Regions from separate parts of the Bradyrhizobium sp. S3.3.6 genome, predicted to be linked through region 1. Evidence: predicted binding sites of a transcription regulator. Region 1 holds the regulator's gene; the other holds the start of a gene.
The links. Region 1 encodes LexA, which represses DNA repair genes until DNA is damaged. Its sites were predicted from a motif close to TGTTCNNNNTGTGTTCNG; they were not measured.
Positions count from the first base shown of each region.

Region 1 (13,527 bases):
CGGCACGTCCTGGAGGATCTCGATGTCAGGCGCGATGCCCTGGGCCTGGATCGAGCGGCCCGATGGCGTGTAGTAGCGCGCTGTGGTCAGCGCCAGCGCGCCGTTGCCAGCGCCAAGCGGAATGATGGTCTGCACCGAGCCCTTGCCGAACGAGCGGGTGCCAATGATCGTGGCACGCTTGTGATCGTGCAGCGCACCGCCCACGATTTCGGACGCCGACGCCGAGCCGCCGTTGACCAGCACCACAAGCGGCTTGCCCTTGGTGAGGTCGCCGCCATGCGCGGTGAAGCGCTGGGTCTCTTCCGGATTGCGGCCGCGGGTCGAGACGACCTCGCCGCGCTGCAGGAACGCGCTGGACACCGACACGGCCTGGTCGAGCAGGCCGCCCGGATTGTTGCGCAGGTCCATCACGTAGCCGACAAGCTTCTCCTGCGGGACGTCCTTGGAGATCGAGGCGATCGCCTTCTTCAGGCCGTCGGTGGTCTGCTCGTTGAAGGAGGTGACGCGGATGTAGCCGATGTCGCCGTTCTCGACGTGGAAGCGGACGGGGCGGACATGGATGATCTCGCGCGTGATCGCGACATCGAGCGGCGCATCGGCGCCCTTGCGCATGATGGTGAGCTTCGTCTTGGTGTCGACCGGCCCCTTCATCTTGTTGACCGCCTGCTCGAGTGTCATGCCCTGCACGGCCTCGCCATCGATCTTGCTGATGAGGTCGCCGGACATGAGCCCGGCCTTGGACGCCGGCGTATCGTCGATCGGCGAGACGACCTTGACCAGGCCCTCCTCCATCGTGACCTCGATGCCGAGCCCGCCGAACTCGCCGGAGGTGGTCTCCTGCATCTCGGTCCAGGCCTTGTCGTTCATGTAGCGGGAATGCGGATCGAGCGCGGTCACCATGCCCGTGATCGCGCCTTCGATCAGCTTGGAATTGTCGGGTTTCTCGACATAGCTCGCCTTCACCCGCTCGAACACCTCTCCGAACAGGTTGAGCTGCGAATAGGCGTCATCCGCATTCGCTGCCGCCCGCGCCGCCCATAGTCCGCCATGCGGACCGGATGCGAGGAGGGTCAAGCATGCTCCGGTGAGCGCGCCCAGGGGGAACAGCAGGGTTTTCCGCATGGAATGGTTGGCCTTTTTGCTTCGCGGTTCTCTTGGGGCAGTTCGTTCGGGCTTGGGAGCCGCCATGCAAATGGCGATCCAGACCGGTTCTCACAATATCATTCCGGTTTCTTCAAGGCCGGCGGTGCCACGCCGGCGGGCAGCTTGTAGAAATCCCTTCGTCTGGACCTAAACTTTTGGCAACGTTCGGAAACCACCTCGCGCAAAGCAGGAATCGGTCGGCCGGCCCACGCCTCGCTGCTATGCGATTTTAGGATGGTTTTGCAGCCCTGAACGGGATACCCGATGGCATAAGGCTTCAAATTCTCGGGAGGATAACAATGAACGAAGCGCTCCGGCCGGAACGGAACGTCGAACTCGGCGCCAGCAACGAGCCGTTCCAGAACCTGCACGAATTCATCCGGAAGGCGCGTTCCAACCTCAACCAGAACGCCTGGGACTACATCGTCGGCGCCGCGGAGACCGAGACCACGATGCGCCGCAATCGCATGGCCCTGGACGAGATCGCCTTTCGCCCGCGCGTGCTGCGTGACGTGCGCAAGGTCTCCGGCTCGGTCGAGCAGTTCGGCCGCAAGATGCGCTTGCCCGTGGTGCTCGCCCCTGTCGGCGCGCTGGAAATCTTCGACCCGCATGGAGCCGCCAGCGTCGCGCGCGCGGCCGGCACCTTCGGGGCGTCGCACATGTTGAGCTCGGTCTCCGAGCCCGGTCTGGAGAAGACCGCCGAAGCCGCCCCCGATGCGCTGCGCATGTACCAGCTCTATGTCCGCGGCGATGATGCCTTCGTCGCCGACGTCGTCAGCCGCGCCGAGAAGGCCAAATATGCCGCCTTCTGCCTGACCGTCGACACCGCCCATTACAGCCGTCGTGAGCGTGACATCGCCAAGCGCTACGTTCGCGAAAGCCGCCTGCGCGCCACTGGCGGCGATTTCCAGAAGGGGCTGGAGTGGCGGACCGTGAAGATGGTCAAGGACAAGTTCCGGATACCGCTTATCCTCAAGGGCATCGCCACCGCCGAGGACGCGCAGATCGCGGTCGATCACGGCGTCGAGTGGATCTATGTCTCCAACCACGGCGGCCGCCAGCTCGATCACGGCCGCGGTGCCATGCATGTGTTGCCCGAGATCGTCGAGGCGGTGAAGGGTCGCGCCAAGATCATGGTGGATGGCGGCATCTGCCGCGGCACCGACATCGTCAAGGCGATCGCAGCGGGCGCCGACCTCGTCGGCATCGGCCGGCTGCAGTGCTGGGCCCTGGCAGCGGCCGGCGAGAACGGCGTGACGCGAATGCTCGAGCTGCTCGAGGACGAGGTGCTGCGCTGCCTCGGCCTCCTCGGTGCCACCTCGTTCGCCGAGGTCGACAAATCCTGCCTGCACCAGGCCGCCGCAACCAATGCGCCGAGCGTGTTCAGCGCGTTCCCGCTGTTCGACCATGAACCCTACCGATACTGAAGGATAGAATGACATCGCTCTCTCCCGGCAGCGCGGATGCGCTTCTGTTCGATCTCGGGCGCGTCGTGCTCGACATCGATTTCTCCAAGGCGATCGCCTGCTGGGCAGGACATGCCGGGTGCAAGCCTGAGGCCGTCCTCGCGCGTTATGTGCGCGACAGCGAGGCCTACCGGCTGCACGAGCTCGGTAAGATCAGCGACGAGGACTATTTCCAGTCGCTGCGCTCATCGCTCGGCATCGACATTTCGGATGCGCAGTTCCTGGAGGGCTGGAACGCGATCTTCGCCGGCGAAATGCCCGACGTTGCCGAATTGCTGCCGCGCGCGGCGAAGCAGATGCCGCTCTATGCCTTCTCCAACACCAACCGCCCGCATGTAGACCATTTTTCGAAAGAGTATGCCGATCTGCTCGGCCATTTCCGCGAGTTGTATCTGTCCTCCAGCATCGGCCTGCGCAAACCGGACGCGGAGGCGTTTGACCACGTGGTGGCTGCGATCGGCGTGCCGGCGGAGCGAATCGTGTTCTTCGATGACCTCGCCGAAAACGTCGAAGGCGCCCGCGCCCGCGGGCTGACGGCGGTGCATGTCACCTCTCCCGGAGATGTCGGGAACGCGCTGAGAGCGCTGGGTATGTGACGGCAAAGTCGCGGATCGTCCACGTTGGATGTTTCAGGAACTATTTCGCTTGAAAATGCGGAACCAGCTCACTTTGTGCATTTTTATACCGAGTTCCCGGAACGAATGCCCGGTTCAGGACTCAATGAGTCCGTTGGGAACCTCTACATCGGACGTATCATCGTGTTGGGCAAAACCTACCTCACCAAGCAGGCCTCTCTGCTGGTCAAGTTCGCCAAGACCACCTCGGATTCCGAGCTTTCCGCCAAGCTGATGAGCAAAGCGGCGGATCTGAAATCTCGGGCCGATCCCATGCCCGGCGGGGATCACAGCCTGAGGGCACCGGATGTCGATCCTGATCATGGAACGGGGACAGCCTGACCGCCGTCTCCTGGCCATGCTGCTTTCAATTCGTTTTTCTCATCCCGAATTCAGCAGTCCCTGCGTCTGGTGAGCCGCGTCGGCCCCTTCGGGCGTACCCCGGCTCACCAGCGGCCCTGAAGCCTCAGGCTCGCCTCGAGGTCGCCGCGGAAATTGTGCTGACCGAGATGGAGCAACTTGCACTGCAGGTCGACCCATATCTTGCCGCCGATGTCGCGCCAGCGGCGGCAGAACGCATAGTCCTCTGAGAGATAGCGGCCGGACTCCGGATCGACCATGCAGTCGAAGAACAGCCAATGCAGATGCGCCAGCGGATTATTCGGCGGGCCGTCCGGGACGTAGTTCAGCTCCGGATATTTCTCCATCATCTGCTTGAACACGTCACGCTTGACGCACATGAAACCGGTCGGCGCCTCCGCCACCTCAGCAAAACCATCGGCATCTGCATAGGTGCTGATGCGCTCGACGCCATGGCCGATTGGGTTGAAGGGGTATTCGGTATAGCGATCCTCGAATTGCTGCCGGGTCGTTCCCGCCGGCAGTCCTCCCTCCGGCCAGTTGAAGTTCTTCATCGGATAGATGCCGGCGGTCACGTCGCGATCGATCAGGAGCAGGCGGCAGACCGATTGCGGCGTGAAGGCGAGATCAGAATCGATCCAGAACAGATGGGTGAGCGTCTCGTCGGAGAGGAACTTGATCACCATCTTGTTGCGCGAGCGGGTGATCAGGCTTTCCGAATGCATGTGCAGGATGCATTGCAGCCCGAACCGGTTGCAGTGATGGGTCAGCTCGAAAATGCTGGTGACGTAGTGCATGCTGACGGCCGAGATGTAGCAAGGCGTCGCAAACATCACTTTCATCGATTTCAGCGCTTCGTCGGGTAACATTCTCGCTCGTCAGGCTCAGTTGCTGCGTCTATTTGAGGGCGTTCTCCGGCTTGGTCGCCGGTGCGGACTTTGCGACCGCCGCAGGCTGCTTGCTGGCACTTGTCGGGGTCTGCTTTTGCTCAACACGCGGCTCGGGCGGGCTCGGCGCTGCCGGCCCGCTCTGTCCAATTGAGACCGAGATCCCGAACAACCGCCACTGTCCGTTCACCGGCGCGAAGGCCAGGTCGAAATTGACCTGGTTCGGGACCGACGGAAAGAAGCCGGCCAAATGCATCAATCCGTTGGCCTCGATCTGCGGCAGCAGGTTGAGCTGCGGATCGATAACGGCGACACCCGAGAGATCGAGATTGTCGTTGCGCAGTTTGGCGAAAATCTCCCCCAACCGCGCCGCCGAGTTGACTTGGAAACCGGGCGCGCCGATATCGCGCAGCACGGTGTAGTTGCCGGTCTTGTTGGCGTGGTCGAGCGCAAGCAGCGAGGAGCGGACCAGCATCAGCACGCCGTTGCGGTCGATCTGCGCGGGCTTTGGCGCCGGCGGAGGCGTTTCCGCATGACCGGCGGCAGCCGCCACCATCAGCGCAGCCGCAAGCATCAAACCCCGCCACCCCTGTTGCTTTCCGCTCAGCACGCCGCCGTCACCACGCAACCGTCACTCCGGCGCGTCCACCGACGCCGCCTTGCGCGAACCCGGCCGCGACGCCGCCGTTGAGTACGACATACTGGTTGAGGCGCATCTGGGCGCCCAGGCTCATGGCGTTCTGCCCGCGGAACGTGCCCCAATTGGTGGAGACCGCAAACCGCTTGTCCGATGGCAGTGCCGAGCCGCCCATGGCAATGGCGATCGCGGTGCCCTCGAACGCCTGCCGCATTTGCGTCTGCAACGTGGAGACGTTGGACTGCAGCGTGGAAATATCGGCTCCGCTGAAGCTTGCGGCGGCCAGATGCCCGGCGGCATCCGTTGTAACCACCTGCGTCGGGCCGGATTGTGCGGCAAGGCTCGCGGCCGAGGTGAGGCCGGACATGCGATAGGTGTTCGTGCTGGTGCCGATCGAGACCTGATTGGGCGCTGATGTCGTCGCGCCCGCGCCGATCGCAGTCGAATTGGCGAAGGTAGCCGTGGCGCCCGCACCGATCGCAGTCGCGCCGGTGGCGCTGGCGGTGCTGGCTTGGCCAATCGCGGTGGTGGCGTCGCCGGTCGCGTTGCTACCCTGGCCGAACGCACTGGCTGTCAAGCCATTGGCGATGCTGCCTTGACCAGTCGCGGTTGCGAAATCGCCATTTGCGAAACTGCCTTGGCCGGTCGCGGTCGCGCTGTCGCCGTGGGCGACGCTCTGGGCGCCCGTCGCGGTCGCGAAGGTGCCATTCGCAGCACTTTGAATCCCTGTTGCCGTTGCGTCAAAGCCATTCGCCTTGCTTAGACTACCGGTCGCGGTCGCGTCCACGCCGTTCGCGACGCTGCCTTGTCCCGTCGCCGTCGCGTTGGTCCCGTTTGCGTTGCTGGCTTGTCCCGTCGCCGTTGCATAGGTGCCGTTGGCGAGGCTGAACTGTCCAGTCGCGGTCGCGTTGGTTCCGTCTGCGCGGCTTTGCTCTCCGGTCGCGGTCGCGAGGGTTCCAACGGCGGCGCTGAAGGTACCCGTCGCCGTCGCCGAGGTCCCGTTCGCGACGCTGTTTTGTCCCGTCGCCGTCGCATAGGTGCCGTCCGCGAGGCTGGACGCTCCAGTCGCGGTCGCGTTGGTTCCGTTTGCGGTGCTGCCCGGTCCAGTCGCGGTCGCGAACGTGCCGTTCGCAATGCTGCCCGCACCATAGGCTGTCGCAAAGTTGCCGGTCGTGGTCGCGCCGCTGCCAACCGCTGTCGCGTTGCCGCTGGGCGCGTTGATCACGCCGCCGCCGGCGGCGTAGTCGGCAGAAAGAGCTGCCGAGGGATAAAGCGCCACTCCGGCGCCAAGCACGCCCACGCTGGTGAGCATGCTGCTTGCGAGCAAGCCGGCCTTGCGAGACAGGCTCTGGATGACCGGAATGATGGTCTTGCGACCTCGATGGATTGCCGAAATCGACACTTTCGCCCCCGTCCCCTGAATCGCAGGAATGATGTCCTTTCGGAAATGTTGCAAAGCCCGGACATGGAGGCATCTGACGTTTGTCGGATGCGTCGATGATTGCGTCGGGAATGCCAATGGGGTGCGGCTTTGCGGCAACATCGGCACGACTGCCGCTTTTCTGCTCTTGCTCGTTCCGTGACGCTGCGCTGAGATGCCTCATTGCATTTTGAGGCATTTGTCTTGGGTACGGACGATATTTCCAACGAATCCGTATTGGACCTCATCGGCGCCATCTACGAGGTTGCGCTCGACGGAAGCCGCTGGGAAAATGTGCTGACGCGCATCGACGACGCCATCGGCGGCCGTACCCTGTTCGGCGTCTTTGATCCCGCAAGCGGCCTCTCCAGCCTGCTGTCGCCACGCATCGACCCCGACCGCGTGCAAGAGCTACTCGGCTGGGCCCCGCGCAATCCCCTGTTGCCGCTTGGCATCGGCCGGACGCCCGGCGAGGTCTTCACCATCGGCGACTTCATCACACGCGATGAGTTCACCCGCAGCGATTTCTACAACGAATGGTGGCAGCCGGGCGGTTTCGACACCGAACCGTTGACGACGAATCTGCTGGTCGATCACAACGCCACAGGCATCCTGACCAGCCATCGGCCGTCCAATTTGTCTCCGTATGACGACAAGGCGCGGCGGCTGTTTGCAACGTTGGCGCAGCATCTCGTACGCGCCGTTGCGATCCAGCGGCGTACCCACCAGCTCGACATCGCCGGCCGCGCGGCGCTGGCGGGCCTCGACGGCCTCGATCAGGGTTTCATTCTCGCGGACGCCCAGGCCCGCCCGATCTTCGTCAATCGTCGCGCGCGCGAATGGCTCGACGCCGCCGACGGCATCGTGATCGACGCGGGCGCGCTGAGCGCCATCACCAGCGACGATGGCCGTTGTCTGCAAACGCTGGTCGGTTCGTGCAGCATCGATAATCCCGATCGCATCGGAGGCGAGATGAGCCTGCGGCGGCTTCCCGGCCGCATGCCGCTGCACGTGCAGGTAACGCCGGTCGGCAGCGATTGGGCGGAGAGCTCGGTGTCGCTCGCCTCCGGCTGGCGATCGAGTGCGATGGTGCTGATCACCGACCCCGAGCCGGACGCGAGATCAAGACTCGACGCCCTACGCGCGCGTTACGGCCTGACCCGTGCCGAAGCGGCCTTCGCGCTCGAGATCGTCAAGGGCGGCGGCCGCAAAGCCACGGCCGAACGGCTCGGCATCGCGGACGGAACCGCGCGCAGCCATCTGTCGAAGATCTTCGACAAGACCGGCGTGGGGCGACAGGCCGAGCTGGTGCGGCTGTTGCTCCAGAAATAGCTGCGTCCGCGCGTATGCGCATCCGTTTTGCCTCAACGGCCACAGTCGGCTAGAACGCTGGCCGCGACCTGATTGTCGCGTTGCCCAAGCAGGAGCTTTCAGCCGTGGCCCTCATGCCGGTTTCCGATGCGCTTGCCGCGGTGCTCGCCGGTGCGGAGCCGCTGGCTGAAGAGATGGTTGCGCTCGATGAGGCTTGGCACCGGGTGCTGGCGCGCGATCTCGCCGCACGGCGCACGCAGCCACCGCAGGCGATGTCGGCGATGGACGGCTATGCCGTCCGCGCGGCCGATGCAGCCAGGGTCGATGCGCAGCTCAATATCATCGGCGAGGTCGCTGCCGGCCGGCCGTTTGCAGGAACTGTCGGTGCCGGCGAAGCCGTCCGGATCTTCACCGGTGGCGTCGTTCCCGACGGCGCCGATGCGGTCGTGATCCAGGAGGACACCGTCGCCGACGGCAAGCGCATCGCGATCAAGGAAGCCGCCGTCGCCGGGCGGCACATCCGCCCGGCCGGCATCGACTTCCGCGAGGGTGACGTGCTCCTGCGCAAGGGCGCCCGGCTGACCGAGCGCGACCTCGCGCTTGCCGCCGGCATGAATCACCCGCAGTTGGCGGTCCGCCGCCGTCCGAAGGTCGCGATTCTCGCAACCGGCGACGAGCTGGTGATGCCGGGTACGACGCCCGGTCATGGCCAGATTGTCTATTCCAACGGCTATGCCCTGCATGCGCTCGCCCGCAGCGAGGGGGCCGACACCATCGACCTCGGGATTGCCGCCGACACGCTTGCCGCCACCACCGCCGGCATCCGCCGCGCCCGCGATTCCGGCGCCGACATCCTGATCACGACGGGCGGCGCCTCGGTCGGCGACCACGATCTGGTGCAGCAGGCGCTCCGCGACGAGGGCACCTCGATGGCGTTCTGGAAGATCGCGATGCGGCCGGGCAAGCCGATGATGAACGGGCAGCTCGGGGCGATGCGCGTAATCGGCCTGCCCGGCAATCCCGTGTCATCCTACGTTTGCGGCTTCCTGTTCATGGTGCCGCTGATTCGTGCGTTGTCGGGCCGTTCGATGGTTCATCACCGCCGCGAACGCGCCGTGCTCGGCCGCGACGTCGGCGCCAATGACCAGCGCGAGGACTATCTGCGCGCCCGCCTGGATGTGCGTGATGACGGCACGCTGATCGCCCTTCCCGTCAATCACCAGGACTCCTCGCTGCTTGCGAATCTCGCTGCGGCACAGGCACTTCTCGTGCGCGCACCGTTCGCACCGAGGGCCGAAGCGGGAGCGCCCTGCGAGGTGCTGCGACTGCCCGTCTGAGCGCATTGTTCGCATGCGTTCCGCGAACTTTGTCGCGTTCACGGTAAATTAAGCAGTTGCGGAACAAGTATCGAACATATAGTGTCCGTTCATGATTTGTTTCGAGCATGTAGCGGCTTATTGCTGACTTCAGCGTCTCGGAATCGAACGACATCAACCGGGGGATTTTGGTCGAGATGTTAACGCGCAAACAGTACGAGCTCCTGCGGTTCATCAGTGAACGTCTGAAGGAAAGCGGCGTGCCGCCCTCCTTCGACGAGATGAAGGACGCGCTCGATCTGCGCTCAAAATCAGGCATCCATCGCCTGATCACTGCGCTCGAGGAGCGCGGCTTCATCCGCCGCCTGCCCAACCGCGCCCGCGCCATCGAGGTGATCAAGCTGCCTGAGCTCCAGGCCGCCGCTGGCAGCCGCCGCGGCTTCACGCCGAGCGTCATCGAGGGCAATCTCGGCAAGGTGCGCCCGGCGTCGAGCCTGCCGGCCGACGAGGGTGAGCGTCCAGTCGCAGTGCCCGTGATGGGCCGGATCGCGGCCGGCACGCCGATCGAGGCTTTGCAAACCCGCAGCCACACCATCAGCGTCCCGCCCGACATGCTCGGCTCGGGCGAGCATTACGCGCTCGAAGTGCGCGGCGACTCCATGGTGGAGGCCGGCATTCTCGATGGCGACATGGCGCTGATCCAGCGCAACGAGAGCGCCGATACCGGCGACATCGTGGTCGCCCTGATCGACGACGAGGAAGCGACACTCAAGCGTTTCCGCCGTCGCGGCGCCTCGATCGCGCTCGAGCCGGCCAACGCGGCCTATGAGGTTCGCATCCTGCCGCCCAACCGGGTCAAGATCCAGGGCAAGCTGATCGGGCTGTACCGGAAGTACTGATCGCGTCGCTATCGGCGAGCGCAATCAACGATTGGAGCGGACGATTGTCCGCTCCGGCTGGGTAGTCTTTCTGGTTTTGCACAGATTATCCGGCCCCTTCTCCAGCGCTACATCCTCGGCACGCCGCAACGAAGCACGCATTGCTTCGCAGGGCCTTTGCCAGACCGAGGAGACCAACATGCGCAAGATCATTTTGAGCACCGTCACGATGACGCTGATCGCAGTATCAGCGTCGCAGGCCTTAGTGTCGCAAGCCTTGGGCTCGCAAGCCTTGGGGTCGCAAGCCTTGGGGTCGCAAGCCTTGGCTGCGCAGCCGCAGCACCACGCTCGCAAAGCACCGCGCGCAACGACCGAGCAATTCCGCAATGCCCGTAACGCCGTCGCGCAGCCGGCTTGGCAATATTCGGGCTGGTCAGCGCCAGCCGGCCGCTGAAGCAACGCGCTCACCGAATGCGCGGGAGCAGGCTTTGTTCCTCGTGCATTTGAAAAAGATAATGTGATCGCGCTCTGCTGATGCGAGCCGCAGATTTGCCCACAAACAAGCATAAGATGAGCTTCCACTCTGATAGGGGCCTGCGCCTCCGAGACAGAGGCGCGGGTGCTCTATCCTGATTGAGGAGCACCCGATGTGTGACTATAGCCTGCATGCCGTCGCGACGCGTCCCGCAGAAGTTGGCGAGACGATCGTCACGACAACGTTCCGCGGCACCTCGACGCGCGGCTTCGCCTCCGAAGCCGACATGTCCGTCGCGGTTTGCCTGCTGCCGGGAACGGAGCTCGCCTTCGCCGACAACGTCCGCTACGACAATCGCTGGATCTGGACGCGCACCATCAACTCGCGCGTCGGCAAGTTCGGCAAGGTCGATCCGCACATTCCCGACCGCCATCACGACGCGATCGAATTCCCCGACGGCAAATACGTGCTGGTGACGCAGCTGGTCGAAGGCCAGCGCGCAACCGTGCTGCAACTGCCCGTGACCCAGCCGCTCGGCGAGCGCGAGCACAAGCCGCAGGTCGCCGACAGCCGCTCCACGTCCCCGCGCCTGCCGATCGGCTAAGCCGTCGATCTCAGTCATCGGCCTGCAGGTCGGTGTCAGACGGCGTTGCGTCTTTGGAGCGCGGAGCTGCCGACCGCGGCATGAGGGTCTGTTCGAAATCTCCATCGCCGGCCGCCGCCGGCGACCAGGGGCGGTTTGCGCCCCTCGCCTTTACCGCCTGAATCGCAAAGCCGTCGCCACGCGGCGTCAGCGCCAGCGCGCCCTGACGCACGAGACGTGGCCGATCGACCACCATCGCACCACAATCCGGCGGCGCGGGCCTTGCCGTCACCACCAGTGCCGCGCGGCTGCAATCGTCTCCCAGCGCGTCAATGCGCAACGCCAGCGCAACGATGCGTCCGTCGGCAAGCGGCGTCACGCAGCCTGACTCGTCGCACGACACACCATCGGCAAGCGCGACGCTGCCGGGATCGCGAGAGTCGGCATCGGCCGCGAGCCACTCCTTGAGCAGAAAGCTGTCCTTGCTCGTCCTGATCAGGTGCAGCTGCCCGTCCCTGCCCCGCACGGCAACGCTCTGGCCGTCACCGGCGATAAGGATATCGGGTTGCCGGACCGACAGACCCCAGACGATTGCCGCCACGAGCACGAACGCGCCCGACCAGCGCAGCGGCGTGCGTAGCAGTCCCATCAGGACGAGGCCGAGGCTCGCCGCGATCAGCGGCGCAGTGCCGAAGGCACTGACGTGGCCGATCGCGCCGGGCAGCGCCGCGACCCATCGCGAGACCGCCACCATCCAGTCGATACCGATCCCCATCAACCACCAGAACACCCCGTCGAGCCCGAACGGTGCCGCGAGCAATCCCAACAGCCCGGCCGGCATCACCAGCGCCGAGACCACCGGCATCGCGCCGAGATTGGCAAGCACGCCATAGGGCGTGACGCGATGGAAATGGAAGGCGGCATAGGGCGTGGTCGCAAACCCCGCGATCATCGAGGCCATGAATAGCATCGCGATCTCGCGGCCGCCCCACAGCGCGATGCGCGCGGTTGTCGAGTGATCGGGCGAGGCAAACAGGTTCGGCATACCGATCTGCACCAGCGCCACCAGGCCGAGCGTTGCCGCAAAGGACATCTGGAAGCTCGGATGCACCAGCGCCTCAGGCGCGACCGCAAGCACGATCAGCGCTGCCACCGCCAGCGTGCGAAAGGTGATGGCGCGGCGGTCAACCATGACAGCGATCAGCACCACCGCGGTCATGAAGAACGACCTTTGGGTCGCAACCTCCGCGCCCGAGAGCAGCAGATGGAACGCGGACGCGACCAGCGCCGCGGCGGCCGACCATTTCTTGATTGCGAAGCCGACCGCCAGCCCGGGGATCAGCGCCAGCAGCGCGCGAACCGCGAAGAAGACGACGCCGGCGACGACAGCCATATGGTACCCGGAGATCGACAGAACATGGCCGAGGCCGGAGATGAACATCGCATCGTTGACGGGCGTGGTGATGGCATCGCGGCGGCCGGTCAAAAGCGCAGTCGCGATCGCGCGGTTGTCGCCGTCGAGCGTGGCGCGGATGCGCGCGTCGATCGCATCGCGCAGGCCCTGCATCACCGCCGCATAGCGCAGTTGCAGGCCGCCGGCATCGGGCGGCGCCACGGCCGTGATCGATCCCATCACGAAGCCGGAGGCGCCGATGCCCTGGAAGAACATGTCGCGCGAGAAATCGTAGCTGCCCGGCCGCAACGGCGCGAGCGGCGGCATCAGCCGCGCCTTCAGCTGCACGAAGCTGCCGACATCGGGCGCCGTCCCCTTGCGCACGGAGAGGCGGACGCGCTCCAGCTTCACGTCGCTGCGCTGCGCCTCCATCGCGGTGACGCGCAGCACGAAACGGTCGGTGCGTTCGCGGATGTCGCGGGTCTCGACGAAGCCCGACAGCGACACCGAATAAAGCGGCCTTGCGAGCACCGTGTGGGCGATGCGCGCCGTCTTCCAGGTTGCCATGGCAAAGCCGGCCGCGACCGCCGCGATCATGATCGCCGGCGCAAACCACCGGCTCCGGCGCAACAACACCGCCCCGAGCGCCAGCGCCACCGTCGTCGGGGCAACGACCCACAGCACCGGCTCATGATCGGCCGCGAAATAGAGCGCGATGCCGCAGCCGAAGGCGATCGGCACCCAGGGAAACAGTCGCCCGGCGCCGGCTTCGGCCTTGGCCCATTCGCGAAGCCGCGCGACGATCGCGGGCCAAACGTCAAAGCCCGCCGGCACAAAGCCGCCCGCCGATGCGGTCCGGCCGGTTGGCCAAGTCCCTGCAATCGGCGCGCCGGCGATACCCTGCGAGACCCGTTGCGGCCGACCCGGCTCCGCCATTCCTTAGCAACCCTGCGATACGCGACTGGCGCAGAGGCTACCGGAACGTGCAGCGGTGCGAATAGCGGTACGGATCAGGAACGAAGGGGCCGCAGCCCTACTTTTCCT
Region 1 covers NZ_JBEPOT010000002.1:762,090-775,616, forward strand. The annotation lists gene ABID59_RS08270 (S41 family peptidase) at 1-1,122, opposite strand, end outside; gene ABID59_RS08275 (alpha-hydroxy acid oxidase) at 1,443-2,570, shown strand; gene ABID59_RS08280 (HAD family hydrolase) at 2,579-3,205, shown strand; gene ABID59_RS08285 (hypothetical protein) at 3,230-3,565, shown strand; gene ABID59_RS08290 (hypothetical protein) at 3,670-4,452, opposite strand; gene ABID59_RS08295 (hypothetical protein) at 4,481-5,044, opposite strand; gene ABID59_RS08300 (YadA-like family protein) at 5,088-6,509, opposite strand; gene ABID59_RS08305 (helix-turn-helix transcriptional regulator) at 6,732-7,859, shown strand; gene ABID59_RS08310 (molybdopterin molybdotransferase MoeA) at 7,964-9,175, shown strand; gene lexA (transcriptional repressor LexA) at 9,352-10,053, shown strand; gene ABID59_RS08320 (hypothetical protein) at 10,232-10,486, shown strand; gene ABID59_RS08325 (hypothetical protein) at 10,680-11,111, shown strand; gene ABID59_RS08330 (ComEC/Rec2 family competence protein) at 11,122-13,419, opposite strand; gene ABID59_RS08335 (DUF2171 domain-containing protein) at 13,517-13,527, opposite strand, start outside.

Region 2 (6,009 bases), on a different contig from region 1:
ACGCGCGGCGATGCGGTCGATCAGCGCGGCGAGCTCGTCATTGTCATGGACATTGGCGTCGAGATCGCGCTGCTCCTGCACCACGATCTCGGTGCGGCTCGCCGACAGCCGCACCATGTCGAAGCCGAAGCCGGGATCGAGGGGATCGGCAAGCGCATCGAGCCGCTCGCGGAACAGCCGGTCTATGACGGCACTTCGCGTCACGGGACGCCCGGTCTCGACCATGATCGCGCGCACCACGCCGTCGGTGCGGAAGAACGCGGCCTCTAATCGGCGCGCGCCCTTGCCCTGCTTTTCCATGGAAGCGATCAGCGTATCGGCCAGCCGCGACAGCGTCATCGCGATCATGGTGTCGGTCGCGATCGGCTCGGCAAAGCGTTTTTCCACGATGTAGTCGGGCAGCGGTTTTCGCGGGCTGATCGGCGCATCGCCCTGCCCCAGCGCATGCGCGAGCAGCGTGGAGAACCGCGCGCCGAACCGCGCCGTGATTTCGCTCGGCGTGCGCGAGGCGACATCGCCGATCGTCTTCAGCCCGGCCCGGCGCAGGCCGGTGGTGATGGCCTCGTCCGCACCGAGCGCGGACACCGGAAACCGGTCGATCGCCGCCGCCTCCCCGCCATTGGCAACAATAACGCCAGGCGTCTGCCGCGTCAGCGTGCGCGCGCAGACCGAGGTGCTGGCGATCGCGGCGCCGACGGCAAAGCCCTGGCGCGCCAGCGCACGGACCAGCGTCTGCAACAATGCAGCCTCGCCACCGAACAGATGCGCACAGCCGGTGATGTCGAGGAACAGCCCGTGCGGCGGATCGAGCGCCACCAGCGGCGTGAAGCGGTCGCACCAGTCGGCGATATCGCTCAACGCCTTTGCATCGGCCACGACATCGGCGTCGAACACTTTCAGGTCCGGACACATCGCTCGCGCATTCGCCAGCGGCTGGCCGATGTACAGACCGAGCCGCTCGGCCGCCTCGTCCAGCGCATGGATCACCAGCGCATTGTTATCCTTGATGACGACAATGCTGGGCTCAGGATTATTACCCAACCCGCCGTTGAAGAACCGCTGGATCCGGTCGATGGGCAGGCGCGGCAGCCACAGGCTGAGAATACGCCGACGGTTCAGAGAACTGGCACTCATCACACTTCCATTCCATGATCCACCGGCCACACGGGCCATGACGATTGCGCAACAGCTCAACATCGAAGCGCGGCGCGCCCCAGGCACTCCAAAGCGCCGCAGGCATTGAAGCCGCGCCCGGCGGCGAATGCGCCGCGCGCAGCATCCATCGTGTTTCCGCCGTCGAGGGCAGCGGCTGTGCCGCCATCCGCAACAAGAGGCCGGTGACGCCGGAGGATTGTGCGGCCAGCGTCAGCTTGCGGCTCGCCACGAGATCGAACTGCCTGGTCTCGCCCCAGAGCTCGAGCACGACGGCGCCGAGCGCATCGCAGGCGAGCGCATCGGCCGAGGTGCGCAGCGCGCTCTCCACGTCGGCCGCGCGCACCATCACCACGCGGCGCGGATCGAGGCCGAGCTCGGCGAGCCCGCACATCGACAACGCGCCGGTTTCAAGTTCCGAGAAATCCTGCCGCACCCACAGCAGCGGCCGACGCACCGTGACGCGGCCCGCAAGCCCGGTGATAAAGCCCGTCGCGGCCGCGCCCTGACGCCCCTCGCAAAACACCTCGTGGATCGCCGCGCGTGCGAGCCCGCCTTTCAAGGCGTGGTCGACCTCGCCGTGGCCGAGCGCGACGCGGTCGTGATGATGCACGACCTCCGCCGTCTCGATCCGTTCGATCTGGCTGCGCAAGGTCGCAAGCGCGCTCATGCGTGCGCCGCTCATGCTCGCCGCTCCTTCAGAGGTGATTGCCGATGACTCTCAAAAAGAGAACCAGCGGCTGGCTCATTTGTTCATGATATGTTCTAATATAAAGCTAACGGCGCGCGAAGAGTCAATCGAATTGCGCTCGATCAGATTCATGAGCTGAATCAAAGGGATTCCGGGATGGACGTACAACGCAAGCTGGAGATCCTGGCGGATGCAGCCAAGTACGACGCCTCCTGTGCCTCCAGCGGCACCGAAAAGCGGGATTCCAGCGACGGCAAGGGCATGGGCTCGACCGCGCCGGGCATGGGCATCTGCCATTCCTACGCGCCGGACGGACGTTGCATCTCGCTGCTCAAGGTGCTGCTCACCAACGCCTGCAATTACGACTGTCTCTATTGCGTCAATCGCGCTTCCTCCAACGTGCCGCGCGCTCGCTTCACCATCGACGAGGTGGTCAAGCTGACGCTGGACTTCTACCGGCGCAATTACATCGAAGGACTGTTTCTCTCCTCCGGCATCATTCGCAGTCCCGACTACACCATGGAGCAGGTGGTCAGCGTCGCGCGAAAACTGCGCGAGGAGCATCACTTCCGCGGCTACATCCATCTCAAGACCATTCCGGAGGCCGACGACGCGCTGATCGCGGAAGCCGGCAGATATGCCGATCGTCTCTCCATCAATATCGAGATGCCTGAGGAGACCAGCCTGCAACAATTCGCGCCCGAGAAGGACGTGCGTGCGATCCGCCGCACCATGGGCCGGCTGCGGCTGAAACTGGACGAAGCCGAGGACAACCGCAGCACCAAGACGAAGGCCAAGCCGCAGCGCTTCGCGCCGGCAGGACAAAGCACGCAGATGATCGTCGGCGCCGATGGCGCGAACGATCACACCATCCTCCACACCAGCGCCAATCTCTACGGCTCTTACCGGCTGCGGCGCGTCTATTACTCCGCCTTCAGCCCGATCCCCGACGCCAGCCGCGCGTTGCCCCTGCGCGCGCCGCCGCTGCTGCGCGAGCACCGGCTCTACCAGGCCGACTGGCTGATGCGCTTCTACGGTTTTGACGTCGGCGAGATCGTCGACGACAGCGCGATGCTGCCGCTCGACATCGATCCCAAGCTCGCCTGGGCGCTGCGCCACCGCGACCGCTTTCCACTCGACATCAATCGCGCCAGCCGCGAGGAGCTGTTGCGCGTACCGGGCTTCGGCACCAAGGCGGTCGAGCGCATCATCGCCACACGGCGCACCACCACGATCCGTCTCTCCGATCTCGCGCGGCTGCACGTGCCCCGCAACAAGGTGCTGCCGTTCATCGTGCTCAGCGATCACCGGCCCGCGCCGCACCGCCTCGACGAGGCGCGGCTGATCGAACGGTTCAAGCCGAAAGCAACGCAACTGGGGTTTGGCTTCTGATGCAGTACATCATCCTCGACACCGAAACCGATTTCGAAAGCTGGCGCAAAGCCGCCCGCACGCTCGTGCTTCATCATGTGAAGCCCACCGAAGTCACATGGGCCGTGCAAGGCGGCGAAGCCGAGTTGTTCGCACCGCCCGCGCCGTCTCCGATCCTCGAGGTGAACGACGGCACCTTCAGCGTGTCGGCAAAATTCGTCGACCTCGCCCAGGCCGCCATCCTGCATCGCGATCCGCAGCGCTTTGCGATCCTCTATCGCCTGCTCTGGCGATTGAGAGACAACCACGATCTCATCGAGGTCGCGACCGATCCTGACATCGCGTTAGCTACGGCAATGGCAAGAGCGGTCCATCGCGACGAGCACAAGATGCATGCCTTCGTGCGCTTCCGCGAGATCGGCCGCGAACGTGCCGCGCATTACGTCGCCTGGTTCGAGCCGGAGCATTATATCGTCGAGCTCGCCGCGCCGTTCTTCGCCAAGCGCTTTGCCGACATGCCGTGGTCGATCCTGACGCCCGATCTCTGCGCGCATTGGGACGGCCACGCGCTTTCGTTCACGCCGGGCGTGAGCAAGAGCGAGGCGCCGGGCGAAGACCGGCTGGAGGAAACCTGGCGGCGCTACTACGCCAGCATCTTTAACCCGGCGCGGTTGAAGGTGAAGGCGATGCAGACGGAGATGCCGAAGAAATACTGGAGGAACCTGCCCGAGGCCTCGATCATTAAGCCTCTGATCGAGGACGCCGAACGCATGACCGGCGCCATGATCGCCAACGCCGCAACCGATCCGCACAAGCCTCAGAAACGGCCGGAGGCTCCGATGACACGTAAGACTGTCACCAACGATCTCGAGGCGCTTCGCGAGGAAGCCGCCCATTGCCGCGCCTGCCCGCTCTACAAGGACGCGACGCAGACCGTGTTCGGCGAGGGACCGCAGAACGCCACCATCATGCTGGTCGGCGAGCAGCCCGGCGACAAGGAAGACCTCGCCGGCCACCCCTTCGTCGGCCCGGCCGGCCAGATGCTCGACCGCGCGCTCGCGGAAGCCGGCGTCGATCGCAAGAAGGTCTATGTCACCAACGCGGTGAAGCACTTCAAATTTGTGCCGCGCGGAAAGATCCGCCTGCACCAGAAGCCTGCGACGCCGGAGATCAAAGCTTGCCGGCAATGGTATGAGCGGGAAGTTTCGGCAATCCAGCCCGATCTCATCGTGGCGATGGGCGCCACCGCCGCACAAAGCGTGTTCGGCAAGATCACGCCCATCGGCAAGAACCGCGGCCGGCTCATAGACCTCCCCGACGGACGCAAGGCTCTGGTGACGGTGCATCCGTCCTATCTGCTGCGGCTACCCGATCCGGAAGCGAAGGTGCTGGAATATCAGCGCTTTGTCGAAGACCTCACGATTGCTGCCAGCTTGCAGAAGAAGTCCGCGCACGCCGCCTGAGCGTGGATAAATTCCATCATTTCAACTGCCTGTCCGCCATTTCAACCGCCTGTCACATGCCGCGCGCAAAATCGGGGCCTTGGGACAGGAGAATTTCCAATGAGTGACGTTGCTTTGCCAGGCTCCATCGAGCCGGCCTTGAGTAAGGGGCCAGACCTTAATCGCGGATTCCATCCGCTCACCGGCGTAATCTATATGGGAGTGATCGCCGCCGCACTGCTCTTCGTCGCCTACAGCATCTGGGTCGACGTCGACGCTGCCGGCGCGCAGGTCAAGACCTTTGCTCCCTTCCTCCTGCTGTTCGTCGCGCTTCTGATCGCACTCGGCTTCGAGTTCGTGAACGGCTTCCACGACACCGCCAACGCGGTCGCGACCGTGATCTACACCCGCTCGCTGCCCGCCCACGTCGCCGTGGTGTGGTCCGGCATGTTCAACCTGTTCGGCGTGCTGCTCTCCTCGGGCGCAGTCGCGTTCGGCATCGTCTCGCTGCTGCCGGTCGAACTGATCCTCCAGGTCGGCTCCAGCGCCGGCTTTGCGATGGTGTTCGCGCTGTTGATCTCCGCCATCATCTGGAATGTCGGCACCTGGTATTTCGGCCTGCCGGCCTCGAGCTCGCACACCCTGATCGGCTCGATCATGGGCGTCGGCATCATGAACGCGCTCCTGCACGGCCGCAGCGGCACCTCGGGCGTCGACTGGTCCCAGGCCACCAATATCGGCAAGGCGCTGCTGCTGTCGCCGCTGTTCGGCTTCGCGCTGGCCGCGGGCCTGCTGCTGATCCTGCGCTCCGCGCTGCTGCGCGCCACGCCCGCTCTGTTCGGCGAGCCGAAGGGCGACCAGCCGCCGCCGCTGTGGATCCGCGGCATCCTGATCCTCACCTGCACGCTGGTGAGCTTCTTCCACGGCTCCAATGACGGTCAGAAGGGCATGGGCCTGATCATGCTGATCCTGATCGGCACCGTGCCAACCGCCTACGCGCTCAACCGCGCGCTGCCGGAGAGCCAGATCGCCGCGTTCAGCCAGAACTCGGACGCCGCCAGCAAGATCATCGAAGGCAAGGCCGCCGGCTACAGCGTGATCGGCAATCCGCGGCCCGCCGTGACCAACTATGTTGCGCAGCATGAGGTCAACGGCGGCACGTTCCCGTCGCTCGCCGTGCTCGTGCGCGACATCGCCAAGCAGGTGACCACCTACGGCTCGCTCGCCAAGGTGCCGGCCGACCTCGTCGGCAACACCCGCAACGACATGTACCTCGTCTCGGAAGCACTGCGATTCCTGATGAAGGACAAGGAAGCCGAGCTCAGCACCAGCGACGTCGCCGTGCTCAACGCC
Region 2 covers NZ_JBEPOT010000006.1:237,858-243,866, reverse strand. The annotation lists gene ABID59_RS19730 (Y-family DNA polymerase) at 1-1,134, opposite strand, end outside; gene ABID59_RS19725 (ImuA family protein) at 1,034-1,837, opposite strand; gene ABID59_RS19720 (putative DNA modification/repair radical SAM protein) at 2,000-3,235, shown strand; gene ABID59_RS19715 (UdgX family uracil-DNA binding protein) at 3,235-4,677, shown strand; gene ABID59_RS19710 (inorganic phosphate transporter) at 4,777-6,009, shown strand, end outside.
Region 2: a site for LexA is predicted at 1,903-1,920, ahead of ABID59_RS19720 (putative DNA modification/repair radical SAM protein). Genes of this name have one in related genera too.